Regions from separate parts of the Streptosporangium sp. NBC_01469 genome, predicted to be linked through region 2. Evidence: predicted binding sites of a transcription regulator. Region 2 holds the regulator's gene; each other region holds the start of a gene.

Evidence for each region. Region 2 encodes LexA, which represses DNA repair genes until DNA is damaged. Its sites were predicted from a motif close to TCGAACANNTGTTCGA; they were not measured.
Region 1: the regulator LexA is predicted to act here: its motif matches at 4,417-4,432, upstream of OG587_RS21395 (SAV_6107 family HEPN domain-containing protein).
Region 3: the regulator LexA is predicted to act here: its motif matches at 2,881-2,896, upstream of recA (recombinase RecA).

What each region holds. Positions count from the first base shown of each region.
Region 1 is NZ_CP109465.1:4,787,163-4,797,848, forward strand. It holds gene OG587_RS21370 (polyprenyl synthetase family protein) at 1-582, opposite strand, end outside; gene metF (methylenetetrahydrofolate reductase [NAD(P)H]) at 999-1,931, shown strand; gene OG587_RS21380 (GNAT family N-acetyltransferase) at 2,040-2,588, opposite strand; gene OG587_RS21385 (YbaK/EbsC family protein) at 2,855-3,331, opposite strand; gene OG587_RS21390 (L,D-transpeptidase family protein) at 3,451-4,287, shown strand; gene OG587_RS21395 (SAV_6107 family HEPN domain-containing protein) at 4,681-5,130, shown strand; gene OG587_RS21400 (PP2C family protein-serine/threonine phosphatase) at 5,337-6,467, opposite strand; gene bldD (transcriptional regulator BldD) at 6,685-7,179, opposite strand; gene OG587_RS21410 (arginine deiminase) at 7,745-8,989, opposite strand; gene pyrR (bifunctional pyr operon transcriptional regulator/uracil phosphoribosyltransferase PyrR) at 9,275-9,856, shown strand; gene OG587_RS21420 (aspartate carbamoyltransferase catalytic subunit) at 9,853-10,686, shown strand, end outside.
Region 2 is NZ_CP109465.1:9,486,205-9,496,890, forward strand. It holds gene OG587_RS41360 (vitamin B12-dependent ribonucleotide reductase) at 1-2,365, opposite strand, end outside; gene nrdR (transcriptional regulator NrdR) at 2,450-2,911, opposite strand; gene OG587_RS41370 (LysM peptidoglycan-binding domain-containing protein) at 3,274-3,546, opposite strand; gene lexA (transcriptional repressor LexA) at 4,427-5,137, shown strand; gene leuS (leucine--tRNA ligase) at 5,670-8,138, opposite strand; gene OG587_RS41385 (hypothetical protein) at 8,693-10,686, shown strand, end outside.
Region 3 is NZ_CP109465.1:4,114,011-4,124,696, reverse strand. It holds gene rny (ribonuclease Y) at 1-479, opposite strand, end outside; gene recX (recombination regulator RecX) at 766-1,617, opposite strand; gene recA (recombinase RecA) at 1,632-2,774, opposite strand; gene OG587_RS18465 (hypothetical protein) at 3,100-3,378, shown strand; gene OG587_RS18460 (DUF3046 domain-containing protein) at 3,560-3,754, opposite strand; gene OG587_RS18455 (VOC family protein) at 3,935-4,423, opposite strand; gene OG587_RS18450 (ATP-dependent helicase) at 4,709-9,715, shown strand; gene OG587_RS18445 (PrsW family glutamic-type intramembrane protease) at 10,654-10,686, shown strand, end outside.

The DNA of each region.
Region 1 (10,686 bases), 4.7 Mb from region 2:
GGCGACCCGCAGCGCGCTGTCGAAGGTGCCCTCGCCGTGCGCCTGCTCCAGCAGGTCGAAGTACTGCCCGCACATCAGTTCGGTGCGCATGTCGTCGTGGACCTTCTGCGCCGCCGCCAGCGAGGCGGCCGGCAGGCCGCTGTTCCGCCACATCTCACCGGACCAGATGAGCATCAGGTTGCCCAGCAGGATGGCGGCCCCCTCGCCGAACTGCTCGGCCGAGCCGTGCCAGCCCGCCCTCCGGTGCAACTCCTCGAACCTGCGGTGCGCCGAGGGCATGCCCCGGCGCAGGTCGCTGGCGTCCATCACGTCGTCGTGCACCAGGGCGCTGGCCTGGAGCAGCTCCAGCGAGGCCGCGGCGGAGAAGAGCGCGGGATCGTCGTCCCCGCCCGCACCGCGCCAGCCCCAGTAGCAGAAGGCGGGTCGCAGCCGCTTACCGCCCGCGAGGAAGTCCTCGGCCGCAGAGACGAGCGGCGCCAGCTCCGGAGCGCTGACCTGCGGGCGCTGCCGTTCGACGAATCGCCGAAGAGAACGATCGACCTCCGACCGGATCGTGTCCAGCGCGGCTGCAGAAGTGATCATCGAATACCTCCAGTGTGGAGACCCTGGGCTTCAGCTCTGGGGGGGAAACGCGGTACGGCGCCGTGCGTCCCGGCGGCGTGACCGGCGGTGATGGCACCCCGACCACCGTACGCATGATCGACAAGATCCTCTCCGCCGGTCCGGCGGAGAGGTGGAACGCCTGTGCAGCCGGTGTAGGGCACGACACCTCCGGGTTCCTTGCGACTGGCGATGAGGCAGGAAACCCAATCTATGAAAATTGGAATCCCCCGGCTTCGGCGGCGGGAGGAGGTCAGGTAATGAGATTAACGGTCCAAGGGGACATTTCGATCTAGGGAGGTGGTTGTTTTACTCGCTAATTGTGACAAGTCCGTTCCGCGGGCGGCGGACATGATCTGATCGGGCGCCCGAGCGGCCGGGCAAGTATCCTTGACCCCATGGCTCTGGGTCGCGCATCTGTCCTCCCTGATCGTGTCGCCACCGTCCGCGAGCTCCTCGCCGCCGGTGCCCGCTCGTTCTCCTTCGAGTTCTCCCCCCCGAAGACCGACGAGGGGGAGCGTCAGCTCTGGCGCGCGGTCCGCGAGCTGGAGTCCCTGCACCCCACCTTCGTGTCCGTCACCTACGGCGCCGGCGGCAGCACCCGCGACCGCACGGTCGACATCGTCGAGCGGCTCGCCCACGAGACCACGCTCACCCCGGTGGCCCACTTCACCGCCGTCAACCACTCCGTCCGCGAGCTGCGCCACCTGATCGGCCGCTTCGCGGGAGCTGGGGTGCGCAACATCCTCGCCGTGCGGGGAGACCCGCCCGGCGACGTGACGGGCGAGTGGGTGCGCCACCCCGAGGGTGTCCTGTACGCCGAGGAGCTGGTCCGGCTCATCCGCCAGTCCGGCGACTTCTGCGTGGGCGTGGCCGCCTTCCCGTACAAGCACCCCAGGTCGGCCTCGATCGAGGCCGACACCGAGTACTTCGTGCGCAAGTGCCGCGCGGGCGCCGACTACGCGATCACCCAGATGTTCTTCCGCGCCGAGGACTACCTGCGGCTGCGCGACCGGGTGGCGGCCAGCGGCTGTGACACGCCGATCATTCCCGGCATCATGCCCGTCACGCAGATGAGCACCATCGCCAGGTCCGAGCAGCTCTCCGGCGCGCCGTTCCCGCCGGAGGTGGCCGAGAGGTTCGCGGCCGTCGCCGACGACCCGGCCGCGGTGCGCAGCCTCGGCATCGAGCACGCCGCCGAGCTCTGCCAGACCCTGCTCGACGAGGGCGCCCCCGGCATTCACTTCATCACCTTCAACCGCTCCAGCGCGACCCGCGAGGTCTTCCAAGCCCTGGACCACACGTCGAAGATCGCCCCGCTGCCGGTCTGACACCGCGGGCCCCCGGTCCGCCGGGGGCGCGACTCCCAGGCGTGGCACACCGGGGTACGGGAGGGACGGCGTCCCGGTGGAGATCCGGAGCCGGGGCGGCCGGGTGGCTCAGCCGACCAGCGGCAGGGCGGTCCCGAGGATCGCGTAGCGCTCGTGCCCGCCGGGGAAGACGAACTGTGTGAGCAGGTCCACGAAGCCGATGCTCCGATAGAGGTGCCTGGCCGCGGTGGGCTGGTCGCGGGTCGACAGCACGGCGGTGCGCTCAAGGCGGCCCGCGCACAAGCTCATGATCATCGCCCGGCCGATGCCCTTGCCCTGGTAGTCGGGGTGGACGTGGATCTCGGCGAGCTCCAGCGCGTCGCCCAGCCAGCCGTGGGCGCCGCCCTCGCCGTGCCTGTCGGCCAGGGCCCGCCTGACCACGTCGTGCCACCACTGGCCGGGAACCCCGTGGAAGCCGTAGGCGATGCCCACCGGGGTGCCGTCGGGGAGCTCGGCGAACAGGCAGGTGAAGGCGGGGTGGGTGGCGTGGTTTCCCATGATGAGCCTGCGGCCGGCGATCTGGTCGACCGGCGGGTGCATCGCCTCGGTGTAGACGCCGAGGACCGCGTCCAGCCGGAGCGTGAACTCGTCGGGGCCGATCCGTCGCAGTCCGATCACGCGTCGCACCCTAGCAGGGCGGACGTGACGCGGGTCACCGCGTGGGGAGGGAGTGCTGTCCGGCGTTCACCAGGAGGTTTCCCCGCCGCTCCCGCCCGCCTCCGGGCCGGGCCGCGAGGGGCCTGACCGGCTCTCCGAGGCCGCCGGGACCCGTATGGGCCGTACGGGTCCCGGCGGCGCCGTGTCGTGAGCGCGGGGCCGTGAGCGCGGGGTGAGCGCGGGGTGAGCGCGGGGTGAGCGCGGTGCTCAAACGCTGGGGAAAGCCGTCATTCGACTTCGACGGGGAGCCCTCCGGTGATCCGGACGAGCTCGTCGAAGGAGGTCGGGAAGACGGTGTGCGGGTGACCGGCGGCGGCCCAGACGACCTCGTGCTTGCCCAGCCAGGTGTCGACCAGGGTTCTGACCGGGGCGGGGTGGCCGATCGGGGCGACGCCGCCGATGACCTGGCCGGTGGCCGCCCGTACGAAGGCGGGGTCTGCGCGCCGCACCCTTGCCGCGCCGGCCGTCCTGGCGATCAGGTCGGTGTCGACGCGGTGGGCGCCGCTGGTCAGCACCAGGAGCGGCTCGCCGTCGGCGTCGAATATCAGGCTGTTGGCGATGGCGCCGACCTCGCAGCCGAGCTGCGCGGCCGCGGTGGCGGCGGTCGGGGTGGCCTCCGCGAAGATGACGATCTCGCCGGGAACGCCGTGCTCGCGCAGGACGGCGGCGACCTTCTCGATGTTCGGATGCAACTTTTCTGGCACGCGGCCACTCTAAACAGATTGACCGTTGATTGCCGCTTTATAACCGGCCGCCTGCGCGGGGAAACCGTGCGCTATGGTCCCTTGACCCGATCCATAGTGATATGAGGAGTTGATTGAAAGTGGGGGCTGGACAGCGGCTGGGAGTGGCCGCGCTGATGACGGCGGGAGCCGTGCTCCTCTCTTCCGCGGGCGTCACCCTTTCCGCCGGCGCCGCCGCGGCCCAGACCTCGGCTTTCCCGGCCGTGACGGCCGTGACGGCCGTGACGGCCGGGAAACCCGTGACAGCCGGGGCGACGGGGGCGTCCCCGTTCGTCGCACCCGGCAGGACGCTCAAGCTCGGCGCGAAGGGCGCCGCGGTGAAGTTGCTCCAGACCCGGCTGGCCGAGCTCGGCTACGCCCCCGGCAGGATCGACGGCCGCTACGGCGGGGCGACCCTGGTGGCGGTCTGGGCCTTCCAGAAGGTCAACGGCGTCTCGCCGACCAGCACCGTGGCACGCGGGACCTGGGACGCCCTGGAGGCCCCGCGGGCGCCGAAGGTGCTCGTCCCCAACGGCAAGCCGACCCGGGTGGAGGTCAACCTCGCCAAGCAGGTGATGGTCCTCTACGTCGACGGCGCGGTGAAACTGGTCAGCCACACCTCCTCCGGCAGCGGGATCGCCTACTGCGAGACGGCCACCTGGGAGGGCAGGGCCCAGCGGTTCTGCGGCGACGCCCGCACGCCGACGGGCGACTACAAGACCACCTGGCGCAGGGACGGCTGGCACAAGTCCTACCTGGGCCAGCTCTACAACCCGATCTTCTTCAACGGGGGCATCGCCTTCCACGGCGCGCTCTCGGTGCCGCTGGCGCCCGCCTCCCACGGTTGCGTACGGCTGCCGATGCACGTGGCGGAGGTCCTTCCCGGCCTGCTCGGTACGGGAGTGCCGGTGCACGTCCGAGGCAGGTTCGTCCGGTAGGGCGGCGGAGCGGCCGATCCGGCGGGCGTGATCCCGCCGGTCGTGAGCCGGTCCTGAGCCGGTCGTGAACAGGGCCCCGGGAGACGACGATCTCCCGGGGCCCTTTCGCGTGCGCCACATGCCCGAAGATCGAACTTTTGTTCGTCGTTTTACTTGACAGTATTAGTGATCGAATTTATGTTCGATGTGATGACACGGGGCTCGCGGCTCGTGTTCCAAGGGCGGCCGATCGGGCCCACGTCGTCGGCGGAGACGATCGGGCCAGGTCAGGACGGGCGGGGAGAGGGGAAGCTCCTCGTCCGGCCGTCCGGTGGATTTGTCGGTGGGGTCTGCGAGTGTGATACCACCGGCGAAAACACCGGAGCCGCTTGCGACCAAGGAGGCTGAAGCACTATGACCCCTCGGCTCAGCGATTCCGGTGGGCCCCGGTTGTCCCCCACGGTGCGAGCGCACCTCTCAGACGCGCGCGACTGCCTCGAAGAGGCCGCCGCCGCCCGGACCTCCGCCGCGCGTTACGTCGCGGCCCACCTCGCCGCGCTCAGGGCGGCCGCTGCCGTCCTGGCGGCCCGTCCCCGTCCCATGGAGGGCCGCAGGAGGCGCAGGCTGCGCAGCGCCTGGGAGATGCTGCCCGAGGCCGAGCCCCGCCTGGCCGAGTGGGCCCCCTACTTCGAGACGAGCGCGGCCAAGCGGGCCGCCGCCGAGGCGGGCCTGACCCGCACGGTGTCCTCGCGAGACGCCGAGGAGCTCATCTCCGAGGCGGAGCGTTTCGTCACCACCGTGGAGAAGCTGCTCGGCATGCCGAGCCAGCCCGTGCTCCCCGGCCAGATCCCCCTAGCCGGTTAGAGCCGGAGCGGCCTCCCACCCGGGGTCGCCGCCCGTGCTCACCGGCGCCGTCCCCGCACGTCCCGCGTCCACCGGTCCCGCCGGCGGGCACAGGGCGTGCGGGGACGTTTTCGTGTCCCCGTCCCTCGTGCGACCGGTTCCTCGCTCGCGCCGCCGTTCCCTCGGCCCTCGCGTCGCCGTTCCCTCGTCCCTCGCGTTGCCGTTCCTCACGCCGCCGTGGAGCTCTGGCGGGCGGCGCGGTGGCGCAACAGGAGCATCGCGGCGTCGTCGCCCAGCGGCCTGCCCACGTGGTCGAGCAGATCGGCGCGGAGGGCGTCCAACGACCCCTGGGGGTCGTCGCCGTCCAGCAGGTGCGCCCGCTCCAGCAGCGGATAGAACTCGCCCGCACCGTCGCGCGCCTCGATGACCCCGTCGGTGTAGAAGAGGACCTGGTCGCCCGGCTCGAACGGGATGTGGTGCGGCTGCGGCTCGCTGGCCTTGAGGGCGCTCATGCCCAGCGGGAGCGCCTCGTCCGGCGGGTCGGCGAACCAGATCCCGCCGTCGGCGCCGAGCACCATGGGCGCCGGGTGGCCGCAGTTGATGACGGTGATGGTGGAACCGCCGCTGATCTCGGCCAGCACGGCGGTCACGAACTGCTCGCCGGACAGCTCGCGGGTCAGCGCGTTCTCCAGACGCGCCACGACGCCCTGGAGCGTTCTCTCGTCGTGCGCCGCCTCACGGAAGGCCCCGAGCACGACCGCGGCCGTCTCCACGGCCTCCAGGCCCTTGCCCTGGACGTCTCCCACGATGATCCGGACCCCGTGCGGGGTGGTGACGACCTCGTACAGGTCGCCGCCGATCCTGGCCTCGGCCGTGGCGGAGGTGTACGAGACGGCCACGCCGATGCCCGGTCCCGCGCGGCGGGGCACCGGGCGCAGCAGCACCCGCTGGGCGGCCTCGGCCACCGAGCGCACGTCGGCGAGCTGGTGTTCGTGGCGCAGCCGCCCGGCGCTGGCCAGCACGCTGGCCACGGTGACGCCGAGGATGGCGATGAGGGTGATGTCGGTGCGGGGCATCCAGAGGATGTCGTTGTAGACGCCGAGCGCGAGGCACAGCACCAGGGCGACGACGCCGACCACCGTGGTGCGGGCGAGGCCGCACGCCACGCTGGCGAAGGCCGGGCCGAGGGCGAGCAGCGGCAGGAGGCCGGAGGTGGGGCCCGAGCCGAAGTCGATCAGGGCCACCACGGCCATGACGACGAACGGCAGGAGTTTCAGGGTGTCCTGCGTCTTGGTGGTGCCGATCGAGGTCAGCAGCCGCAGGAAGGCGCGCGTCCTGGTCGATCCCAGCGACGCCATGACGGCGCGGAGACGGCTTTTCGGGCTCGATCGAGAGTGATCAAGCCGATCATCTCCCGGGGCCATGTCCACCACATCTCGCTAAACGCATGTTTGCCTTTTCCTACCACAACGGCTGTAGCCCGGGGCGGGACGAAGCGCACGTTTCTGCTGAGAGCAAGATTCTCTGCGGGGTGGGCACGCCGGTTCCGGCGCACCCACGACCGGTCAGGGGTCGTCAGAAGGACTCGACGGCTCGGCGAGCCTCCGGGTCCAGGACTCCCCAGCTGATGAGCTCCTCGGTGAGCTCACTGGGGGACTTGTCGTATATCACGGCGAGGGAGCGGAGGTCCTCCTGGCGGATGGACAGCACCTTGCCGTTGTAGTCGCCACGCTGGCTCTGGATGGTGGCCGCGTAGCGAGCGAGCGCGCCTGCCTTCTCCTTCGGGAGCTGGGCAAGATGCTCAAGGTCGATCACAAGCTTCGGTGTCGGGCCGAGGGGGCTCGGAGCGGCCCCTCCCGGCAGCAACTCCGAGACCGGCACTCCGTAGAAATCAGCCAGTTCGGCAAGCTTCTGCACGGTGACGGCACGGTCGCCACGCTCGTAGGAGCCGACGACGACCGCCTTCCAGCGCCCGCGGGACTTCTCTTCGACTCCGTGCAGGGACAGGCCCTGCTGGGTGCGAATGGCGCGGAGTCGTGCACCCAACGACTTGGCGTACTCAGACGGCATGGTGTGGCCCCCCGGCTCTGTTATGTGGTGCTCTCAACTTGATTGTGCTACCTCGCAACTTATGCCCCGTTCACCGGGTTGGCGCCCGAGGTAGGCACCTTCGGTGACCGGTGCGTCAGGGTTCACCCGATAACGCCACGAGGTGTGGTTACGGACAGTGACGGTAAAGCTGTGGGCGCCTAAGGTCAAGCTGATTGGAAAAAAGATGTCGAATCCGGTCCGATGGGGTCCGCCTCAAACGCCGCACTTGTCCTACTCGGGATCGCGAAACCTCCGGTTTTTTCGGGACTTTCGCCGGATTCCCGCATCTTCTGGAGGATGTCGGGGTGGCGGCATCACCGGGCGCGGCGACGGGCGTATGATCTTGAACGACACATCGACGGGGAATACCCGGTGCGACGGTCCCGTCCGGCCGGAGACGGGAATCGGTGGCGCGCTCGCGTGCCGCCCGGAGCCCGCGAGCGCCGTCCGGATGTTCGCATCTCCGGTATTTCCGGCATCTCCGTACGCCCGGTGATCCGGGGCGGGGACACGTTCCGCGCGGCCGGGTCCCCGGCGGAAGGGTTCAGATGCCGTCGCGTTCGAGCGGGCAGCTCATGCAGCGCGGACCGCCCCGGCCGCGGCCGAGTTCGCTGCCCCGGATCGTGATGACCTCGATCCCGTTCTGGCGCAGGTGGTTGTTGGTGGTCGTGTTGCGCTCGTAGGCCACCACCACGCCGGGACGCAGGGCCAGCACGTTGCAGCCGTCGTCCCACTGCTCCCGCTCGGAGGCGTACACGTCCTGCGTCGCGCTGAGGACCTTGATGTCGTCCAGTCCGATCGCCCGCGCGATGGCCCGGTGCATGTCCTCGGGGGGATGGTCGGTGATCTTGAGTTCCTTCTCGTTGTCGCCGGGCTCGACCGTGTAGGAGGGCAGCATGCCCAGCCCCGCGAACTTGGTGAAGACGCCGACGTCCACGTTGGTCATGACCGTGTCCAGGTGCATGAAGGCCCGCGCCTTCGGCATGTCCAGCGCGACGATCTTCGTCGCCGCCCCCCGTTTGAACAGGCTCCGCGCGAGCATCTCGACCGCCTGGGGCTGGGTGCGCTCGCTGATCCCCACCAGCACCGCGCCCCGGCCGATGACGAGCACGTCGCCGCCCTCGATGGTGGCGGGCGCCGCCGGGATGCCGGGCATCCAGACGTTGTAACCGCCCTCGTCCGGCCGGTCGTAGCCGGGCGCGAAGGCCGGGTGGTAGCGGTAGATCGCCTCCATGTTGACGGTCTCGCGGCGGCGGGCCTTCTTCTTCATCGCGTTGATCGAGACGCCGTCGTAGATCCAGCAGGAGGTGTCGCGGGTGAACAGGTGGTTGGGCAGCGGGGGCAGCACGAAGTCGTCCGGCCTGAGCGTGTGGAAGGCGAGGCTCTTGGGGTCGGTGCCCATGTCCACCAGCTCGCGCTTGGTGATGCCCCCGGTGAGATAGCGCTTGAGCGTGACGGAGTCCATCGAGTCGAGCGCGTTGCGGACGGCGTCGACGGCCATCGGGCCGAAGTAGCGCTCGTCGGCGACGCCGTCCAGGATGTGCCTGCGCGCCTCGGGGATCTCGACCGTCTCGCGGAGCAGGTCGGAGAGCATGTGGACGGTGACGCCCTGGTCGACCAGGAGCCTCTGCCACTCCTCGTGCTCCTCCACGGCGCGCTGCACCCACAGCACGTCGTCGAAGAGGAAGTCGTCCTTGTTCGACGGTGTGAGCCGTTTCAGGGCGAGTTCCGGCCTGTGCAGCAGGACCTGGTGGAGCCGGCCGACCTCGGAGTCGACGTGAAAGGCCATTTCTCTTCCTTCGCGGCTGGTGGCAGGGTCCACCGGGACGGCTGCGCCCGGGGCGTGGTCGTCATGCTTCGCCGTGGTGCGGATGTGAGGCGCATACCCGCAGGACCAACTGGAAGTCAGCGAAGATCGTGATGTTTATTCACTTTTGAGAAGATTACCGGGGCGGATCCGTGCTGTTCGCGGAGCGGACCCCCTCTTCGGGCGAACCGTCACCCGGCTGGTACCTTGAAGTCGTTGACTTCCTTTAAGACCCGTCCCGTGAGGCGGGAAAGGTGGTGTTCTTCCTTGGCCGAGGCCAATTCGCGTGCGCTCCAGCATGCGCAGGGCGGTGCCCGCGCCGTCCTTGAGCAGTCCGACATCAACCGGGCCCTGATCCGCATCTCCCACGAGATCCTTGAGCGGACCAAGGGCGGCGAGAACGTCGTCCTCCTGGGCATTCCCACCCGCGGCGTCCACCTGGCCCGCCGCCTGGCCGCCCACATCAAGCAGTTCGAGGGCCGCTCGGTCCCCGTCGGCTCCCTCGACGTCACGATGTACCGCGACGACCTCCGGCTGCGCCCCGCCCGCGCGCTGGGTCGCACCGAGCTGCCCGCCGACGGCATCGACGGCAGGGTGGTCGTCCTCGTCGACGACGTCCTCTACTCGGGCCGCACCGTCCGCGCCGCCCTCGACGCCCTCAACGACCTGGGCCGCCCGCAGGCCGTGCAGCTCGCCGCCCTGGTCGACCGGGGCCACCGCGAGCTGCCCATCCGCCCCGACTACGTGGGCAAGAACCTGCCGACGTCCAAGTCCGAGAGCGTCAAGGTCTACCTGGAGGAGAACGACGGCAGCGACGCGGTCCTGCTGCTGAAGGAGGGCGACCGGTGAAGCGGCACCTGATCTCCGCGGCCGACCTGACCCGCGACGACGCCCTGCTCATCCTGGACACCGCCGACGAGCTGGCGAAGATCTCGGAACGTTCCATCAAGAAGCTCCCCACCCTGCGGGGCCGCACGGTGGTGAACCTCTTCTTCGAGGACTCCACCCGGACCAGGATCTCCTTCGAGGCCGCGGCCAAGCGCCTGTCGGCCGACGTCATCAACTTCTCCGCCAAGGGTTCCAGCGTCTCCAAGGGCGAGTCGCTCAAGGACACCGCGCTCACCCTGGAGGCGATGGGCGCCGACGCCGTCGTCATCCGCCACAGCGCCTCGGGCGCGCCGCACCGGCTGGCCGGCTGGGTGCGCGGCAGCGTCGTCAACGCCGGCGACGGCACCCACGAGCACCCCACCCAGGCCCTGCTCGACGCCTTCACCATGCGCCGCCGCCTGGGCCCGCTGGACGGCAGGAAGGTCACCATCGTCGGCGACGTGCTGCACAGCCGGGTGGCCCGCTCCAACGTGCTGCTGCTGGCCACGCTCGGCGCCGAGGTGACCCTGGTCGCCCCGCCGACCCTGTTCCCGGTCCAGGTCGGCTCCTGGCCGTGCGAGGTCTCGTACGACCTCGACGCGGTGCTGCCCAAGTCCGACGTGGTGATGATGCTGCGCGTGCAGCGCGAGCGCATGAACGCGGCGTTCTTCCCCACCGAGCGGGAGTACAGCCGCCGCTACGGGCTCGACCGCGACCGCGTCGCCAAGATGCCCGACCACGCCATCGTGATGCACCCCGGCCCGATGAACCGGGGCATGGAGATCGCGGCCGAGGTGGCCGACTCGCCGCGC
Region 2 (10,686 bases):
GCCCGATGGAGATGGCCACCGAGAACGCGTCCATGACGCCCGCGAGGGTCGAGCCCTGCTTGGACATCTTCAGGAAGACCTCGCCGAGGCCGTCGTCGGGGTAGGACGAGGCGGTCATGTAGCCCTTGGCGCCGCCCACGGTGAAGCGGGTGGTGGTGCTGGGGCGCTGGTTCGGCATCCGGCGCCGGGTCGGGCGGCTGATCTCCACGACCTGGATCGCCGGCTCGGCGGGTGCCTCCTTCTCCTCGGCCTTCCTGCCCGAGGCCGAGAGGGGCTGGCCGACCTTGCAGTTGTCGCGGTAGACGGCCAGGGCCTTCAGGCCGAGCTTCCAGCCCTCCATGTAGACCTGCTCGATGTCCTCGATCGTCGCGGACTCGGGAAGGTTGACCGTCTTGGAGATGGCCCCGGACAGGAACGGCTGGGCCGCGGCCATCATGCGGACGTGACCCATGGGAGCGATCGCGCGCTCGCCCATGGCGCAGTCGAACACCTCGTAGTGCTCGCGCCGCAGGCCGGGGGCGTCGACGACGTGGCCGTGCTCGGCGATGAACTCGACGATCGCCTCGACCTGCTCCTCCTGGTAGCCGAGCCGCCGCAGCGCGCGGGGAATCGTCTGGTTGACGATCTGCATGGAGCCGCCGCCGACGAGCTTCTTGAACTTGACCAGAGCGAGGTCGGGCTCGATGCCGGTGGTGTCGCAGTCCATCATCAGGCCGATGGTGCCGGTCGGGGCGAGGAGCGAGGCCTGGGCGTTGCGGTAGCCGTTCTTGTCACCGAGCCGCAGGCACTCGATCCACTGCCTGGAGGCCTCTCGGTGGATGGCCCCGTCGATCTCGTCGAACGTGCGCAGGGCGTCGTTCGCGTCGTTGTGCTTGCGCATGACCCGCTTGTGCGCGTCGGCGTTGCGGGCGTAACCGTCGTACGGGCCCACGACCGCGGCCAGCTCGGCGCTGCGGCGGTAGGAGACGCCGGTCATCAGCGAGGTGATCGCCCCGGCGACCGCCCGGCCGCCGTCGGAGTCGTAGGCGTGGCCGGTGGCCATGAGCAGCGCGCCGAGGTTGGCGTAGCCGATGCCCAGCTGGCGGTAGGCGCGGGTGGTCTGGTCGATCTTCTCGGTGGGGAAGTCGGCGAAGGTGATGGAGACGTCCATCGCGGTGATGACCAGCTCGGTGATCTTCACGAAGTTCGCGATGTCGAAGGTCTCGTCGTCCTTCAGGAACTTCAGCAGGTTGATGCTCGCCAGGTTGCACGAGGAGTTGTCCAGGTGCAGGTATTCCGAGCAGGGGTTGCTGGCGGTGATGCGGCCCGTCTCCGGGCTGGTGTGCCAGTCGTTGATCGTGTCGTCGTACTGGACACCGGGGTCGGCGCACTCCCACGCGGCCTTGCCCATCTTGCGGAACAGCTCTCTGGCGTCGATCTTCTCGATGACCTCGCCGGTGAGGCGGGCGCGCAGGCCGAACTCCTCGCCGTTCTCCACCGCGCGCATGAACTCGTCGGAGACGCGCACGGAGTTGTTGGCGTTCTGGTACTGGACGGAGACGATGTCCTTGCCGCCCAGGTCCATGTCGAACCCGGCGTCGCGGAGGGCGCGGATCTTGTCCTCCTCGCGCGCCTTGGTCTCGACGAACTCCTCGATGTCGGGGTGGTCGACGTCGAGGACGACCATCTTGGCGGCGCGGCGGGTGGCGCCCCCGGACTTGATGGTGCCCGCGGAGGCGTCGGCGCCGCGCATGAAGGAGACCGGGCCGCTGGCGGTGCCGCCGCTGGAGAGCAGCTCCTTGGAGGAACGGATCCTGGAGAGGTTGACGCCGGAGCCCGAACCTCCCTTGAAGATCACACCCTCTTCCTTGTACCAGTCGAGGATCGACTCCATCTGGTCGTCGACGGCCAGGATGAAGCAGGCGCTGACCTGCTGCGGCGACGCGGTGCCGACGTTGAACCAGACGGGCGAGTTGAAGCTGAAGACCTGGTTGACCAGGGCGTGCTTGAGCTCGTGGTCGAAGATCTCGGCGTCCTCTTCGGCGGCGAAGTAGCCGTGCTCGACCGCCGTACGCGTGTAGACGCCCACCACCCGGTCGATCAGCTGCTTGAGGCTCCACTCCCGCTGCGGGGTGCCGACCGCGCCGCGGAAGTACTTGGTGGTCACGATGTTCGCGGCGTTGACCGACCACGAGCGGGGGAACTCGACACCGCGCTGCTCGAAGTTGATCGAGCCGTCACGCCAGTTGGTCATGACGACGTCACGGCGCTCCCAGACCAGCTCGTCATAGGGGTGCACACCTGGCGTGGTGAAGATGCGCTTCATCTTCAGGCCCCTACGTGGCCTCTTGCCCCCGCGTGTCACCGCGCCGACAGTCTCCGTCATGACTTCCCCCTCCTGGGGCTCCGTGGAACCCTCGAATCGGACCACACCAACGCGCCGCCTCACCCCCGGCGCCCGGGGTCTGCATCAGTCCTGCTTGGTGGAGCGCTCCGCGCGGAGCTGCTCGATCTCCGCCTCGAAGTCGGCCAGCGTCTCGAACCCCCGATAGACGGAGGCGAACCGCAGGTACGCCACCTCATCCAGCTCGCGGAGTGGGCCCAGGATGGCCAGCCCGACCTCATGAGCCGCGATCTCGGCGCATCCGGTGGCCCGGATGCTCTCCTCGACCCGCTGGCCCAGCTGCGCCAGGGAATCCTCACCGACGGACCGCCCCTGGCACGCCCGCCGGACCCCGGCGATCACCTTGTCCCTGAAGAACGGCTCCGTCACACCGCTGCGCTTGCTCACCATGAGCAGGACGGTCTCCTGCGTGGTGAATCTGCGCCCGCACTCCGAGCACGTGCGCCTGCGGCGGATGGCCCCACCGTCCTCGGTGGCCCGGCTGTCGATGACTCGCGTGTCCAGATGGCGACAGAACGGACAATGCACGCGTGTCGCCTCCTTGACCTACCGAAGCGGCCGACCCACCTCACCTACCCATGACACGCACGCCCAGACGCTCGCGCACACATCTTCGAATAGTCGAGATGCGGTAATGGAAACACAATCTGTGGTGAAGGGTTGCGATGCAGCCACTAGATGTTGTGGTCCAACCGTAGAAGTGCTCGACCATGAACGCAAGTTGAAACGACCTTGTCGCACGAAGTCGCTGATCAGCCGTCACATTCCGGCGTGTCGCCGCCCGAGCGAGACCCCTCTCACCCCGGGCGCCCCTTCCCTCACAATCGTCCCAGCCGACCTGTCAGGCGAGGCCTCTCACGCACCTCTCCTCACACGTGCCGCCGACCGGCTCACCCCAGGGGGACGAGGCCCTCGGGGAGATAGAGCCGATCCCCCGGCCGAACCTCGGAGCCGGAGAGCCCGTTGAGGTCCATGATGCGACGGACCGCCGGGCCGGTGTCCGCCTCCTCCGTCAACGCGTCCGCTATCTCCCACAGCGTGTCGCCCGCGTGCACCGTGATCCGCGGCAGGCCCTCAAGACCCGCCCGCTCGCCCGCCGAGGCCATGTCGATGCGCCCGCCGATCCAGAGCACCGCCAGGGTGAACAGCGCGAGCACCGTCACCGCCACGATCCTGCCACGCCGGGTGAGCCGAAGTGGCCGTCGGGCGGCACCGGGACGGCGAGTGCCCACCGCGGGCGCCGTCGCCGATCTCGGCGCCCGCCTCGGCCCGTTTTCACGACCGGACCCTCGCCCCGGCTCACGGCCGGGCCGGCGCATCCGCTCGCGCCCGAACGACTGCCCCGCCTCACGGCCGGATCCCCACCCCGACTCGCGTCCGGGCCTTCGCCACGGCCGCCCCGGCTCGCGCCCGGACTTTCCCGCGGGCTCACGCCCGGACTTTCGCGACACCTGCCCCGGCTCACGGCCGGGCTTTCTCACGGACTCACGCCCGGACTCCCGTCGCGGCTCGCGACCTGACCCTCGTCCCGGTTCGCGACCTGACCCCCGCCTCGGCTCACGCTCGAACGTCCGCTCGGGCGGCTCCTGCCCGGCCCCTCGTCCCGGCTCACGCCCGAGGCGCGGCCTCGGCACAGGATCCCACCCGGACTCCCGCCCGGATTCCCGCCCTGGCCCGGCCTCGGACCTTCGCGCGGACTCCGGCGCGCAACCTGGCTCCGGCTCCGGTCTCGGGGGCGGCACGAGCCGCAGGGGCGGCGCCCCCGGTGATCGCCGCGCCGCCCGGGACCTCGGCGCGATCCTGGATCGTGGTGTCGTCGCGGTCGGTTTCACGGTGCCCCCCATCCCCTCGACCTGGCCGAACACATGTCGAAGAAAGATCGGTGAATCGAACACGATGTCGATCGAACTCCCGTACGATGTTGTACACCACGGCGTCGCCGATTTCGAGGACATTCGAACAATTGTTTGAGTCTGATCTTCGGCCAAGGTATGGTCGCTGTGTGCGACGTGTTAGATACAGACCGGGAGGCGAGGAGTTCGTATGAGCCAGCACAACGAGAACGGTTCGGCCGCCAGCGACCTGGCGGTGCGAAGGCGTGACTCCCTTGGCCTCACCCCCAGGCAGCGGAAGATCCTTGAGGTGATCCGCGACTCCGTGCAGCAGCGCGGCTACCCGCCGTCCATGCGGGAGATCGGCGAGGCGGTGCAGCTCACCAGCACCTCCAGCGTGTCGCACCAGCTGACGGCTTTGCAGCGCAAGGGCTACCTGCGGCGTGATCCGCACCGCCCCCGTGCCCTGGAGGTGCGCCTTCCCGGCGAGCCCGTGCTGTGGGTGGATCCCGACTCCGGCGACGACGAGGCTCCGGTCAGCCGTCCGACCGCCGCCTACGTGCCCCTCGTCGGCCGGATCGCCGCCGGTGGCCCCATCCTCGCCGAGGAGAGCATCGAGGACGTCTTCGCCCTGCCCAAGCAGCTTGTCGGCGAGGGCACACTCTTCCTCCTCCAGGTGACCGGTGACTCGATGATCGAGGCCGCCATCGCCAACGGCGACTGGGTGGTCGTACGCCAGCAGCCGGTCGCCGACAACGGCGACGTGGTCGCGGCGATGATCGACGGCGAGGCCACGGTCAAGACCTTCAAGCGTAGAGACGGCCATGTCTGGCTGGTCCCGCACAACCCCAACTACGACCCGATCCCCGGTGACGAGGCCACCGTGCTCGGCAAGGTCGTCGCGGTCCTCCGCAAGCTCTGACGCGAGCGTCCCGCACAGGCTCGCGACCGCCTTCCACAGGCTCTGGGACGCGGACTCCCAACCACCGAACCGCACCGTTCCGACGCGAGCTTCGAACCACGCGCTCCAACCTCCGCGCGACACGCCGGAGGACGCGCGACACGCCGGATGGGTGGTGTCCCGAGGCCGGGACACCACCCATCCGGCGTTTTTCAGGTGACGGGGTCCGGGGAAGCCTCCGCGCCGGCGGGCACGGAGCCCTCGCCGACCTCCCGTCGGCATGGTCCCGGTTCACGTGGCCGCGGGAGCCCGTCCGTTGACGTGCCTACGAAAGCCCGCCCTGACACCCGTACGGGAGCCCACTCGTTGACATGGGCAGCCCGCCTGCTGACGTCCACGCGGGAGCCTCCCGTCGACGTGGGCACGGGAGACCGCCTGTTGAGGTGGGCGCGGGGACACACCGGTCGATCCGTCGCGCTCGGGGCACCCCTTGGACGGGCGCCCCGAGTGCCCGCAGCGACCCCGAGACCACGCGGAATGGCTCCCCGGCCGCCTACGGGACGATGTTGACCAGCTTGGGCGCGCGGACGATCACCTTGCGCGGCGTGCCCGACAGGAAGGACCGGACCTTCTCCGACGCCAGGGCCAGCGACTCCAGGTCCGTCTCGGAGATCTCCGGGGAGACCTCCAGCCGGTCGCGCACCTTGCCCGCGACCTGGACGACACAGGTGACCGAGTCCTGGACCAGCAGCGCCGGGTCGGCCACCGGCCAGCCCGCGGTGGCGACCGAGGCGGCGTGTCCCAGCCGCTCCCAGCCCTCCTCCGCCGTGTACGGCGCGACCAGGGACAGCATGACCGCCAGGGTCTCGGCGGCCTCCCTGACCGCCGGGTCGGCGGCGCCGGGCCCGGAGTCGATGGCCTTGCGGGCCGCGCTCGTCAGCTCCATCATCCGGGCCACCGCGACGTTGAAGCGGTGGGAGTCGACCAGCTTGGTGACCTCGTCGATGGTGTGGTGGACGACCTTGCGCAGGTTCAGGTCTCCCGCGGTGACGTCGACGCCGGGCGCGGAGGCCGCGCCGGCCTCGGCCATGACGCGGAACGCGCGGGCCAGGAACTTCTGCGAGGCCGCCGGGGAGACGTCGGCCCAGTCGATGTCGTCCTCGGGCGGCCCGGCGAAGACGACGGTCAGCCTGACCGCGTCGACACCGTGGGCGTCGATCTGCTGCCCCAGGTCGACGCCGTTGCCCAGCGACTTGGACATCGCCTTGCCCTGGTTGATGACCTGCCCCTGGTTCAGCAGGCGGGTGAAGGGCTCGACGAAGTCGACCATCCCCATGTCGTGCAGGACCTTGGTGAAGAACCTGGAGTACAGCAGGTGCAGCACGGCGTGCTCGACGCCGCCGATGTACTGGTCGATCGGCCCCCACCTGCGCACGCGCTCGACGTCGAACGGGCCCTCGTCGTAGGCCGGGTCGACGTAACGCAGGAAGTACCACGAGGAGTCGACGAAGGTGTCCATCGTGTCGGTGTCGCGCCTGGCCGGGCCGCCGCACTTGGGACAGGAGACGTTGACCCAGTCCTCGGCAGAGGCCAGCGGGGAGACGCCCTTGGGCGCCAGGGCCTCGCCGCGCATGTCGGGCAGGGTGACGGGCAGCTGGTCGTCGGGGACGGGGACCTCGCCGCAATCGGCGCAGTGGATGATCGGGATCGGACAGCCCCAGAAGCGCTGGCGGGACAGCAGCCAGTCGCGCAGCCGGAAGTTGACCGTGAAGTGGCCGGTGCCCCGCTCGCTCAGCACCTCGATGATCTTCCGGATCGCGTCGGCCTTGGTCAGGCCGTCCAGCGGGCCGGAGTTGACCATCGCGCCGTCACCGGCGGTGGCGACGCCGGTCTCGCCGGGATCGGCCAGGCCGGTGTGCACGACCACCCGTACCGGCAGGTCGAAGGCGCGGGCGAAGTCCAGGTCGCGCTGGTCGTGCGCGGGCACGGCCATGATGGCGCCGTGGCCGTAGTCGGACAGCACGTAGTCGGCCGCCCAGACCGGCATGCGCTCGCCGTTGACCGGGTTGATCGCGTACCGGCCCAGGAAGACGCCGCTCTTCTCCTTCTCGGTGGACAGCCGGTCGATGTCGGACAGCTTGGACACCTCAACCCGGTAGGCCTCGAACGCCTCACGCCGGTCGTCGGTGACGATCTCCTCGGCCAGCGGCGCGTCCGGGGCGACCACGAAGAAGGTGGCGCCGTACAGGGTGTCGGGCCGGGTGGTGTAGACGGTGACCGGCTCGTCACGGCCCTCGATCACGAAGTTGACGTCGGCGCCCTCGGACCGGCCGATCCAGTTGCGCTGCATCGTCAGCACGCGCTCGGACCAGCCGCCCTCCAGCAGGGACATGTCGTCCAGCAGCCGGTCGGCGTAATCAGTGATCTTGAAATACCACTGGGTCAGCTCGCGGCGGACGACCTCGGCGCCGCAGCGCTCGCACCTGCCGTCCTTGACCTGCTCGTTGGCCAGCACGGTCTGGTCGTTCGGGCACCAGTTGACCAGGCCGCCCTTGCGATAGGCCAGGCCGCGCTCGAAGAAGCGGTTGAACAGCCACTGGGTCCACTTGTAGTACGAGGTGTCGCTGGTGTGCAGGCGGCGGGACCAGTCGAAGGAGATCCCGTAGCGCCGGTAGGAGTTGGCCTGGGTCTCGATGTTGGCGTAGGTCCACTCCGCCGGGTGCGCGTTGTGCTTGATCGCGGCGTTCTCGGCGGGCAGGCCGAAGGAGTCCCAGCCGACGGGGTGCAGCACGTTGTAACCGCGCTGGACCCAGTAGCGGGAGATGACGTCGCCCAGGGCGAAGACCTCGGCGTGTCCCATGTGCAGGTCGCCCGAGGGGTAGGAGAACATGTCGAGCATGTAGCGCCGCTCGCGCGGGTCGGCGGGGTCGTCGGAGGCCCGGAAGGGGTCCAGTTCCTCCCACCTGCGCTGCCACTTGACCTGCAGGGCCTGCGGGTCATAGTGCTGCTCGTCGCTCTGCATGTCGGCTCGCTCGCTCACGTCGATCTTCCTCGGGGTATGCCTGCGTGGATGGTCTGAACCCGTCCGGCCCAATGCAAAAACCCCCCGCTCACGCGGAGGGCAGCCGCATCGGCAGGGCGCTCAGGGACGGGGAAGCCGATGCGGCCCGATAAGCAGGGTCGCGGCACGCATAGGGCAAGACTATCGCAGCCCGCAAGGCGTATTCATGGCCAGGGGAAACAGGGCCGATCACGGTAAACGGGGGACAGGGTCCGGCCAGGTCAGCAGAATGGAGGTTCCCGCACTCGCCGGGACAACGAGACCCGATGGCTATACGCCTGTTGTGACCTCGTATGTCTCTCGCGTTTACTCTTCTAACCGTGGCACATTCAGTAGAGCCGGGGCAGGGCCCGGATCCGATGGAGGTCGGCCTGCCCATGCAGGATCCACCGACCGACCCCACCGGACTCCAGTTCAGGGGGGCGTTCTCCAGTTTCCCTGCGAGCCCCCCCGTCTCACGTGAGACCATGCCCAATACGCCTAATTCGGGCACCCGCGCGGGAGGTAAGGAAAGCATGGCCTCGGAGCAGTCCAGCCAGTCCCACCTGCCTCCGGCATGGCCGGAGGCTGCCGAGCCGTCGGCTCCGTGGACGAACGACCCCCTCGGCACCGGCCCCCGGCTTCCCCGCCCGCAGGACCAGCAGCAGGGCGGCAACGGCTCCTCCTGGCAGACCTCGCCCGGCGGAGGGCAGCGCGCCTCCGCCCCCCAGGCGGACTCCCCCGGCGGCGGCTGGCCCCAGAGCACCCCGCCCCAGAACGACGGCCGTACGCAGAGCCCGCAGGCCGACGGCTGGGCACAGGCATCAGGCTCGCAGGGCGACGGCCGGTCCCAGACACCGGCCCCTCAAAGCAACACCAGCTGGTCGGAGGCTTTCAGCCCGCGCAACGACGGCCGGGCGCAGGCGTCGAACTCCCCCCAGAACGAGGGCTGGTCCCAGGCGTCGAACTCCCAGGGTGACGGCTGGTCCCAGACATCCGGCACACAGGGTGACGGCTGGGCTCAGGCGTCCGGCGCGCAGGGCGACGGCTGGTCCCAGGCATCGGGCTCGCAGGGCGCCGACAACCGGCACCAGACCTCCCCCGGCAACGGATGGCCGCAGCCCTCCCAGGACGGCGACCAGCAGCACGCTCCCCCGGCGGACTCCCCCGGCGGCGGCTGGCCCCAGAGCACCCCGCCCCAGAACGACGGCCGTACGCAGAGCCCGCAGGCCGACGGCTGGGCACAGGCGTCAGGCTCGCAGGGCGACGGCTGGTCCCAGACGTCCGGCACGCAGGGCGACGGCTGGGCACAGGCGTCCGGCGCGCAGAACAACGGCTGGTCCCAGGCGTCGAACTCCCAGGGTGACGGCTGGGCTCAGACACCCGGCACACAGGGCGACGGCTGGGCACAGGCATCGGGCTCGCAGGGCGCCGACAACCGGCACCAGACCTCCCCCGGCAACGGATGGCCGCAGCCCGCCTCCTCCCAGGACGGCTGGGCGCAGGCGTCGGGCCCGCAGGCCGACGGCGACGGCCGCCCCCCGTCCTCCCCCGGCAACGGGTGGTCGCAGTCCATCTCGTCGCAGGACGGCAACGGTCAGCACACCCCGGTTCCCCCGGCGGACCCCCCCGGCGGCAGCGGCTGGGCACAGGCCACCACCCCGCCCAACGACGCCTGGCCCGGCACCCCGCCCCAGAACGACGGCCGTACACAGAGCCCGCAGGCCGACGGCTGGGCACAGGCCACCAGCCCGCAGAACAACGGCTGGGCGCAGGCGTCCAGCCCGCAGGGGAACGCGCACCGGCAGGGTTCCGGTGCGGCGGGTGAGACGTGGCAGGGTTCCGGTGCGACGGGGCACGACGCCTCCGGCCGGCCCCCTGGGGAGCACAACGGATGGTCGCCGGCACAGGCGGAGAACGCCCCATGGCCGCCTACGGCGGGCGGTGGCGCGTGGCCTCCGGCCTCCTCCTCGGGGGCGGGGGCCGCCGAGGCGCAGACCTCGACGTTCACCCCCTCCTGGGCAGGCAACGACGCCCCGGCCGCTCCCTTCGGCGGCGCCTCCCCCGGCACCGCTCAGGGTCCCCCGCCCGGCGGTTCCCCCTTCGGCGCCTCACCTGACGGCGGCGCGAACGGCGCCCCGGACGGCGGCGCGGGCAACGGAAACGCGCGGCGCAGCTACGGCGTGCCGGACAACCCCGCCATGTGGGCCCTGGCCGCGGCGAACGCGGCGGCTCCCAACGCGCCCTCACCTCAGGGAGCCCCTGCTCACCCCGGAGTCGGCCCCCAGCCGGGTCAGCCCCAGCCCGGACAGCCGGGTCACCCCGGACAGCCAGGACACCTGGGTCAGCCCGGACACCCGGGGCAGCCCGGACACCCGGGGCAGCCGGCACACCCCGGCCAGCCGGGACACTCCGGACACCCAGGTCAGCCGGGACACCCGGGTCAGCCCGGACATCACCTGAGCCGTGACCCGTCCGACCCGAACAAGCCGTTCGTCACCGCGGGCCAGATCAGCGGCCCGAAGACGCC
Region 3 (10,686 bases), 5.4 Mb from region 2:
GCCTTGCGCTCCTCGGCTACCCGTTCGAGATCCTCGCGGCGGTCGGCCAGCTCGGTCTCCGTCTCGGCGAGCTTGCGGGCCCGGTCGGCCTGGCGCCTGGCCTCCTCGTCGAGGCGCTGCTCCCGCTCGGCCAGCCGGTTCTCCCTGCGTTCGAGGTCGGACCGGAGCTCCTTGAGCTCGTACTTCAGGATCTTGCCCTCGGCCTCGGCCTCCTTGCGCATCTCGGCCGCCGCCTCGACCGCCGTCTCCGACCTGCGCAGGAGCTCTCCGGCCTCGTCCTGGGCCTTCGCCCGGATGTCGGCGGCCTCGCGCCTGGCCTCCTCCAGGTGGGCCTCGGCCTCGGCCTCCTGCTCGGGGGTGGGGCCCTTCGGCACCGCCCCGACTCCACCGATGCGACGCAGCAACACGACCAGCACGGCTGTCATCACGGCGAGAGCCACAACCGCCACTACCAACATGACGACCACGACCGGATCCATGCGCGCCTCACCTTCCTCGCGTCGCAAATATCAGGCACACGAGGGGTCACACGCACGGCACGGAAAGCCCAAGAGGCGGCGCTGTCGGGACAGTGGTGAACCCAGAGGGGATCACCCACCGGCTGTTCCCGCCGGTCCGTCGTCCCGTCCTCATCCGTCAAGCCTGCTTGTCCGTATTACACCGCTATGACAATCCGCGCTGCGCGGAGTAACTCCTCACTGCCGTTGAGATTAAGCGTCAGAGAGGTAACGAGCAAGCAAAGACCCGCTGTCAAGCCGCTTTGAACTAGTCGAGGGGATAGCCCGGATCCTCCGCGAATGGCGATGTTTCCGCCCCCTCGTCCTCCAGCACTTCGCGGATGACGCGAAACGCCAGGCCCGGACCGTATCCCTTACGGGCGAGCATGCCCGCCAGTCTGCGGGTCCTGACCGCGGGCTCCAGGCCCCGGGTCGAAGAGAGCTTGCGTCGCACAAGGCGACGGGCGGTCTCCGCCTCCTCCTCGGGGTCGAGCTGATCCACCGCCTCATTCACGGTCTCCTTGTCCACCCCTCGGTGGCGGAGCTCCGAGGCGAGGGCCTTTCTGGCGAGCCCCCGCCCGGCGTGGCGCGAACTCACCCACGCGGCGGCGAACGCCTCGTCGTCGATGAGCCCGACCTCGGAGAAGCGGTCCAGCACGGCGTCCGCCGCCTCCTGGGGCACCTCGCGCTTGCGCAGCGCCTCCGCGAGCTGAGCTCGGGTGCGCGGCGCCATGGTCAGCAGCCGCAGGCAGATGCCTCGCGCCACCGCCTGCGGATCGGCCCCGGACCTCCGGCTCGCCGGAGCCCCCTCGGCCGACCCGCCGGATCCACCGAGTCCGTCGGATCCATCGGATCCATCCGGTCCGTCAGGCAGGAAGCCGGGGGAGGCATCCCCGGACCGCCGCCCGCCACGCCGGGAGGCACGCTTCTTCCGGCCTCGCGGCGCGTCATCCGCAGGTTCCGCGATCTCCTCGCGGAACCCTCCTTCCGGGACGGACGGACCGTAGTCGCGCCCGCGCCCACGCCTGCCCGGTGAGCCCGCCCGAGGTTCGTCGGGCCAGGCACCCCAGTCTCTCGGCCCGGCCTCGCCGGCCGGACCGGAGTCAGGTCCCGTCGTCATCGATCAGCCCGGATTCAGGCGTCACCCGGCTTGGGGGCGGCGGCGGCCTTGGCACCACGACCGGACGCGGCGGGAGCCGCGGCCGCACCGGACGCGCGGCCCGACGCGGCGGCCGGAGCCGAGGCCGCGGGGGCGGGCGACGGGGTGGCCGGGTTGTCGACGCGCGGGCCGACGCCGAGCTTCTCCTTGATCTTCTTCTCGATCTCGTTCGCCATGTCCGGGTGGCTCTTGAGGAAGTTTCGCGCGTTCTCCTTGCCCTGGCCGAGCTGGTCGCCCTCGTAGGTGTACCAGGCGCCGGACTTGCGGACGAAGCCGTGCTCGACACCCATGTCGATCAGGCCACCCTCGCGGGAGATGCCGATGCCGTAGAGAATGTCGAAGTCGGCCACGCGGAAGGGCGGGGCCATCTTGTTCTTGACGACCTTCACCCGGGTGCGGTTGCCGACAGCGTCGGTGCCGTCCTTCAGCGTCTCGATGCGGCGGATGTCGAGACGGACCGAGGCGTAGAACTTCAGCGCCTTTCCACCGGTCGTGGTCTCGGGCGAGCCGAACATGACGCCGATCTTCTCGCGGAGCTGGTTGATGAAGATCGCGGTGGTGCCGGTGTTGTTGAGCGCGCCGGCGATCTTGCGCAGCGCCTGGGACATCAGGCGGGCCTGGAGACCGACGTGGCTGTCGCCCATCTCGCCCTCGATCTCGGCCTTGGGCACCAGGGCCGCGACCGAGTCGATGACCAGCAGGTCGACGGCGCCGGACCGGATCAGCATGTCGGCGATCTCCAGCGCCTGCTCCCCGGTGTCGGGCTGGGAGACGAGCAGCGCGTCGGTGTCGACGCCCAGCTTCTGGGCGTACTCCGGGTCGAGCGCGTGCTCGGCGTCGATGAACGCGGCGATGCCGCCACCGCGCTGGGCGTTGGCCACCGCGTGCAGGGCGACCGTGGTCTTGCCCGAGGACTCGGGACCGTAGACCTCGACGACGCGGCCGCGCGGGAAGCCGCCGATGCCGAGGGCCACGTCGAGCGCGATGGAGCCGGTCGGGATCACTTCGATGGGCGCACGGACCTCATCGCCCAGGCGCATGACGGAGCCCTTGCCGAACTGACGCTCGATCTGAGCGAGTGCGGTCTCAAGCGCCTTTTCGCGGTCGTTAGCTGCCATGGGAGCCCCCTGAAGGGTCGCGGGTTGGATCGGTTGCCAGAAAGCTACGGGGTGCCGCCGACAATTTCGGGAGGGCACGCCAGGAGCGACGGCCTGTTCAATATAGCCGAACGACTGTTCGATCGCCGCCCGTTGGCACCACGGGTTACGGGAGTCGCGAACCACCACGGAGGCCCCCGCGCATGACCGGGCACGACCGGCGGGTCACCGCCCCGAAGAGTACGGAACCCATCCGGGAGGCGACATTTCCGAGAATTACCTTGGGCCTGTTGTAACCAGGCTGACCTGGGGTGATCCTGAGGGGAAACGACCCGAGGTGCCCAACGTGCCCAACGCGTTCACGCAGCAACGCCTAGCCCATCTCGATTCCCTCGCCACCGAACTGCGACAACGGGGGCTGGCGAGCCGCACCCTCGGCGGCACCGCCCCGGTGCTGTGGGTATGGCATCCGGACAGCCTCCGGCAGACCATCGTCTTCGCCACCCCGGTCAGGGACGGCTGGCTGTTCCTGTGGTCACCGGACGGCGAGGAGAGCGCCGACGATCCCGCGCACGCGGCCGACTCGGTGGAGAAGCTCCTCGCCCCGCTCCCGGGGCCGTCCTGACCGGCCCTCCCCCGGTCTCCCCGGCCGGGGCTTCGCCCCAACCCCGGAAAACCTTCGGGCTTCACTCCGGCACTCCGGGCTCTCACGTACTCCCCGGCTCCCCGGTCCCCGGACTTTCGGGTACTCCTCGGATCTTCGCGTTCCTCTCCGGGCTCACCGGCCCCCTCGGGCTCATCGGCCCTCAGCGGAGCCTGGGCGAGACGTCGGTCACCCCGCACACGGCGCGCCAGACCTCCTTGGTCCCGACGCCTTCGGCCAGTGCCTGGATCACGGTCCGGCCGCCGAGATCGGCGATGACGTAGTCGCGGGCCCACGAATCGGCGTACTGGTCGCCGAAGTGTGACTTCATCCGCTTCCAGAATTCCGACAGGCGCATGCCCCAAGTATGGATCCACTCCGGTGTGCCATGGCCCGTCCCGGCACGACTCCGGGCCGTCGGCCGCCCCGCGTCCAGGTCCCACGGCCCGACGGGACCGGGACGGGGACGGGAGACGTACGGGGGAAGGACCGCCGCAGATGGGAGCCCGGACGGCCGGGGAGGTCGGGTACGGAGTCGTCAGAGCACGCGGGAGCCGTACATCTCGCCGAGGGGGTCGGCGAGCAGCTCCAGGCGGGCCCCGTCGGGGTCGGCGAAGTAGATGGACGCGCCGCTCTCGACCGTGTGCGGCACGCCCGCCGCCTCCAGCTTGCCCCGCAGGCGCTCCCACGTGGAGGGATCGACGGAGATCGCGACGTGGTGGAGCCCGCCGAGGACCTCTTTGTAGGGGCCGAGGTCCAGGCCGGGGAAGTCGAAGAAGGCGAGGAGGTTGCCGTTGCCGATGTCGAAGAAGAAGTGGTTCGATCCCCGGTAGTCACGGTTCTCGAAGATCTCCGTGAGCGGGAACTCCAGGAGGTCCTGATAGAACGCGATCGTCGTCTCGACGTCGGAGGAGATCAGCGCGAAGTGGTGCAGCCCCCTCGCGCTGCTCGGCGGGCGGTGTGCCCTGAGGTGCTCCGCCTTGATCCGCTCACGTGTCGCCTCGATGGCCTGATGGTCGATGCTCACCGTTAGCTCACCACTCAATGCGTCGTGTGTTCGTCAAAGCCATGTCCGTGACGACAGGGAGCCAACCTATCCCGGACGTCATGTCCCGGTGGCGAGGCCTCGGGAACGCCTCGGGGCGCGGTCTCCCGAGGTCCGGCCGCGAGATCGGTGGATCATTTATCCGCAGGTGACGCACGGGCCGTCCGCTCCCGTCCGCCGGTCGGCGGTGGCGGGTTCTGTCGGTGGTGCCGTGCAGTATGGGCGGTGACCCGGTTGGTCGGCCGGACCGGGAGTCAGGGGGCGACGATGAGTGAGACGACGGGCGCGGGCGGAGCGCTCGACCACTTCACCCGGATGACCAGAGACTGGTTCACCGGGGCGTTCGCCGCGCCGACGGCCGCGCAGGAGGGGGCGTGGGCGGCGATCGCCCGGGGTGACAACACCCTGGTGGTCGCGCCCACCGGCTCCGGCAAGACGCTCGCCGCCTTCCTGTGGTCGCTTGACCGGCTCGCCTCCTCCGCTCCCGGCTCCCCCTCAGGCGCCGGAGGCGCCATCGCGAGCGCGGACACCCCGGCGGGCGGCGCCGTCACGGGCGTCCCGGGCACCCGCGCGGGCTCGACGGACGGCGGGAGTTCGGCGGATACGGACACGGCGGGCGGTGCGGGCACCCGAGGCGGGCGGAGGCGTTCGCGGGGGGACGGCGAGCCGGTGAGGCGGTGCCGGGTCCTGTACGTGTCGCCGCTCAAGGCCCTGGCGGTCGACGTCGAGCGCAACCTCCGGGCGCCGCTGGCCGGGCTGGGGCAGACCGCGCGGCGGCTCGGTCTCCCGGTGCCGGACATCTCGGTGGCGATCCGGTCCGGCGACACCTCCCCCGAGGAGCGGCGCCGGTTCGCGACCAGGCCGTCCGACATCCTGATCACCACCCCCGAGTCGCTGTTCCTGCTGCTCACCAGCCAGGCCCGCGAGGCGTTGCGCGGCGTGGAGACGGTCATCGTCGACGAGGTGCACGCGGTGGCGGCCACCAAGCGCGGCGCGCACCTGGCCCTCAGCCTGGAGCGGCTCGACACCCTCCTGCCCCGGCCCGCCCAGCGGATCGGCCTGTCGGCGACCGTGCGGCCGGTGAGCGAGGTGGCCGCCTTCCTGGGCGGGGCGCGCCCGGCGACCGTGGTCCAGCCGCCTTCCGACAAGGAGATCGAGGTCGAGGTGGTCGTCCCGATCGAGGACATGACCGAGCTCGACACGCCTCCCGCCTCCCCCGCCCCCGACGACGACCGCTGGCTGACCGAGACCCCGGCCAGGCGGTCGATCTGGCCGCATGTGGAGGAGCGACTGTTCGAGCTGATCCGGAGCCACAACTCCACGATCGTGTTCGCCAACTCCCGGCGGCTGGCCGAGAGGCTGTGCACCCGCCTCAACGAGCTGGCGTGGGAGCGGCGGGAGGACGGCGGGGAACGCGCCGGGGAGAGCGCGGAGGCGGATCCGGTGCACTGGGCCGAGGGGTTCCCCGGGCCGCCGGCCTCCGCCTCCACCCCGGCGGCGATGATGGCGCAGGCCGGCGCGGCCAAGGGGGTCGTCCCGGAGATCGTGAGGGCCCACCACGGTTCGGTGTCGAAGGAGGAGCGCTCCCAGATCGAGGAGGCGCTCAAGTCCGGGCGGCTGCCCGCCGTGGTCGCGACCTCCAGCCTGGAACTCGGCATCGACATGGGCGCGGTCGACCTGGTGGCCTGCGTCGGGGCGCCGCCGAGCGTGGCGAGCGGGCTGCAGCGGATCGGCCGGGCCGGGCACCAGGTGGGAGCCGTCTCGCGCGGCGTGATCTTCCCCAAGTACCGGGGGGACCTGGTCCAGACGGCCGTGGTGGCCGAGCGGATGAGAAGCGGGGAGATCGAGGACCTGCGCTACCCGCGCAACCCTCTCGACGTGCTCGCCCAGCAGATCGTGGCGATGACCGCGCTGGACGAATGGACGGTCGACGAGCTGGAGGAGGTCGTGCGGCGAGCCGCCCCCTACCGGACGTTGCCCAGGAGCGCGCTGGAGGCGACGCTCGACATGCTCGCCGGGCGCTACCCGAGCGAGGAGTTCGCCGAGCTGCGGCCGCGCATCGTCTGGGACCGGGTGACCGGCACCCTGCGGGGCCGTCCCGGGGCCCAGCGGCTGGCGGTCACCAACGGCGGCACGATTCCCGACCGGGGGCTGTTCGGCGTGTTCCTGGTCGGGGAGAAGTCCTCCCGGGTGGGTGAGCTGGACGAGGAGATGGTCTACGAGTCGCGGGCCGGGGACGTGTTCGTGCTGGGCGCGACCTCCTGGCGGATCGAGGAGATCACGGCCGATCGGGTGCTGGTCACACCGGCCCCCGGCCAGCCGGGAAAGCTCCCGTTCTGGCACGGCGACACCGCCGGGCGGCCGGCGGAGCTGGGGAGGGCCATCGGCGCGTTCCTCCGCGAGATGTCGGCGGCGGGCGCGGACGCCGAGGCGGGAGGCGGGGGCACCCGAGGCGCGAGGACGGGTGAGGCGAAAGCGGGAGTCACGGGAGCGGGACGCGGAGAAGCCGGGAACCCGGGGACGGGAAACGGGGAAGCGGGGAACACGAAGGCGGGACGCGGAGAAGCGGGACACGGGGAAGCGGGAGCGGGGAACGCGGCACGGGAGGTCGCCCTGAAGCGGATCAGGGCGGCGGGGCTGGACGAGTTCGCCGCCGCCAACCTGCTCTCCTACCTGGCGGAGCAGCGGCAGGCGACCGGTTACGTGCCGGACGACAGGACGTTGCTGGTCGAGCGCTTCCACGACGAGCTGGGCGACTGGCGGGTGGTGGTGCACTCCCCGTACGGGGCGCGGGTGCACGCGCCGTGGGCGCTGGCGATCGGGCGGCGGCTGCGGGAGCGCTACGGCGTCGACGTGCAGGCCGTGCACTCCGACGACGGGATCGTGCTGCGTATCCCCGACACGCTCTCCGACCCCCCGTCCGATGTCGCGGTCTTCGACGCGGACGAGATCGAGCGGATCGTCACCGAGGAGCTGGGCGGCTCGGCGCTGTTCGCGGCGCGGTTCCGCGAGTGCGCGGGGCGGTCCCTGCTGCTGCCGCGCCGCGTGCCGGGCAGGCGGTCGCCGCTCTGGCAGCAGCGGCAGCGCGCCTCCCACCTGCTGAACGTGGCGGGCCGCTACGGGTCGTTCCCCGTGGTGCTGGAGACGATGCGCGAGTGCCTCCAGGACGTGTTCGACGTGCCGGGGCTGGTCCGGCTGATGCGCGACATCGAGGCACGGCGGGTCCGGCTGGTGGAGGTCGAGACCGACAAGGCGTCGCCGTTCGCGGCGTCGCTGCTGTTCAACTACATCGGCGCGTTCATGTACGAGGGGGACGCCCCGCTGGCCGAGCGCCGTGCCCAGGCCCTCGCGCTCGACACGAGCCTGCTGGCCGAGTTGCTGGGCCAGGCGGACCTGCGCGAGCTGCTCGACCTCGACGTGATCACCGACACCGAGCGGGAGCTGGCCCGGCTCGACCGGCCGCTGCGCGACGCCGAGGACCTGGCCGACCTGCTCCGCTCCCACGGCCCCCTGGTGGCCGAGGACGTCGGCGTGCGCGAGGGCGACCCGGCGTGGCTGACCGCGCTGGAGGGCTCCCGGCGGGCCATCAGGGTGCGGGTGGCGGGGCAGGAGCGGTGGGCGGCGATCGAGGACGCCGCCCGGCTGCGCGACGCGCTCGGCGTGCCGCTGCCCGTGGGGGTGCCGCACGCGTTCCTGGAGCCGGTCGACGACCCGCTGGGCGACCTGCTGGCCCGGCACGCCCGTACGCGCACCCCCTTCCTCGCGAGCACCGCCGCGGCCAGGTTCGGCCTCGGCCCCGCGGTCGTCACCGACGCGCTGCGCCGCCTGGCCGCCTCCGGGCGGGTGGTGAGCGGGGAGTTCAGGCCGGGTGGCCGGGGCGAGGAGTGGTGCGACGCGGGAGTGCTGCGGATGCTGCGCCGCAGGTCCCTGGCCAGGCTCCGCAAGGAGGTGGAGCCGGTCTCCCCGGAGACCCTGGCCGCCTTCGCGCCCGCCTGGCACGGCGTCACCGGCTCCCCGCAGCGGGGCAGGCCGCCGATCGACGCGCTGGTGGGCGCGATCGAGCAGTTGCAGGGCGCGGCGGTGCCCGCGTCGGCGCTGGAGACGCTCATCCTGCCCTCGCGGGTGCCCGGATACGACCCGTCTTTCCTGGACGAGCTGACGGCCTCCGGCGAGGTGATCTGGATGGGTCAGGGGTCCCTGCCGGGCGGCGACGGCTGGGTGTCGCTCTACTTCGCCGACACCGCGCCGCTGCTGATGCCCGACCCCGGCGACATCACCCTGACGCCGGTGCACGAGGCGGTGCTGGAGGTTCTGAGCGGCGGGGGCGCGCTGTTCTTCCGCGAGCTGGGCGGCCGGGTCGGCGCCCTCCTGGCCGGTTCCGTCCCGGACGACCGTGCCCTGTCCGCCGCCGTGTGGGATCTGGTGTGGTCGGGCCGGATCACCGGTGACACGCTGGCGCCGCTGCGCGCCGTCCTCGGGACGGGGCGCCCCGCGCACCGCCCGGCCCCGACCCGGCGACGGCGGGCGGTGCTGCCGACCAGGAGCGGCCCGCCCACCGTGGGCGGGCGCTGGTGGGCGCTGCCCGCCCTCGCGGAGGACACCACCCAGCGCGCCCGCGCCCAGGCCGAGGTGCTGCTGGAGCGGCACGGCGTGGTGACCAGGGGCGCGGTGACCGCCGAGCGGCCGCCGGGCGGGTTCGCCGCCGTCTACCAGGTGCTCCGTGCCTTCGAGGAGAGCGGCCGGTGCCGCAGGGGCTACTTCGTGGAAGGGCTGGGCGGCGCCCAGTTCGCCCTCCCCGGCGCCGTCGATCGGATGCGCGCCACGTCCCCCTCGCCCGCCCAGCCGGACACGGTCCCGGAGCCCGACCCGTGGAGCACGCGGAAGCCGGAGCGGCCGGAGGGAAACACCCGGCGGGCGGTGGTGCTGGCCGCCGCCGACCCGGCCAATCCGTACGGGGCGGCCCTGCCGTGGCCCGCCCACCCCGGGGAGGTGTCCCACAAGCCCGGCAGGAAGGCCGGATCCCTGGTCGTGCTCGTCGACGGGCACCTGGTCCTCTACGTCGAGCGCGGCGGCAGGACCCTGCTGTCCTTCTCCGGCGACGACCGCCTCCAGCCCGCCGTCGACGCCCTCGCGCTCGCCGTGCGCGACGGCGCCCTGGGCAAGCTGACCGTCGAGCGGGCGGACGGCACCGCGATCAACGACTCCCCTCTGGGCGCCGCCCTGGAGTCCGCCGGGTTCCACCCGACCCCGAGAGGGCTGCGCCTGCGGGCCTAGACGTCGTCTCCTGTCGAGTCTGCGGTGACAAACGAGGGCAGCGACGATCGCGATAGATGATGCCAATTCCCCATTTTCGGATTGCCCAAAATGCGTGATCAACAACCTATATCATCCAGTTACATGTGAAATCTTGTGACAATCGCGAGAATATGACTACTCTGCGATTGTGTCCGGGGAGAAAGACACACAAAAGGGCAGGATGGCACGCGGGGAACCGAACGCTGGTCACTTGACGAGGTCGGCTGCGCCCGCGCCGTCCACTCCCGCCCTTCGCCGGGAACAGGCATTCGAGAGAATTCTCGACGGTGGCGGCTTCCGATCCAGGGGATCACACAGGATTACTCCACGGTCCGCGAAAATCGCCTTGAGCTGCCGTCACAGTGCGCCCAGGCCTCGGCGAACAGGTCGACCGGCTACCGCCTTCCGCTTACGCGCCGCAGGTGACCTGGCGGGTCCAAACGGCCTCTCCTTCTTCGTAGCCGCGAGTGACGCCATGACAACGCACATCGAGCATTCCTCCGGCACGATCCGGGCGACCCAGGGGCGACAGAGATTATGGGTGAAAACATCGCAGCCGATGTGCCGCACAGGCAGGCGCGAATTCTAATGGCGGGTGCCGTCAGCGGCGCATTGCTGCTGGCCGCGTCTCTCACCGTCGTTCTGACCGGAATTTCTGAACCGGAATCCCCTCGACTACCTCCGAGGTTTCCGTCTCTCCCGACCGGGCTGCCGAGCGGTTTCCCCACGGATTTCCCGTCAGGATTCCCGACGAGCCTGCCCTCGGACTTTCCCACAGACTTTCTGACGAACTTCCCCACGAACTTCCCGAAAGACTTCCCGACGAGCCTGCCCTCGGGCCTCCCCACAGACTTCCCGACGAGCCTGCCGTCGCTCCCTGACCTGCCGGTCCCGAAACCCGTCCCGGAGGACGTCCCATGACCGATGCACCGGCGACCGGCGAACCGGCA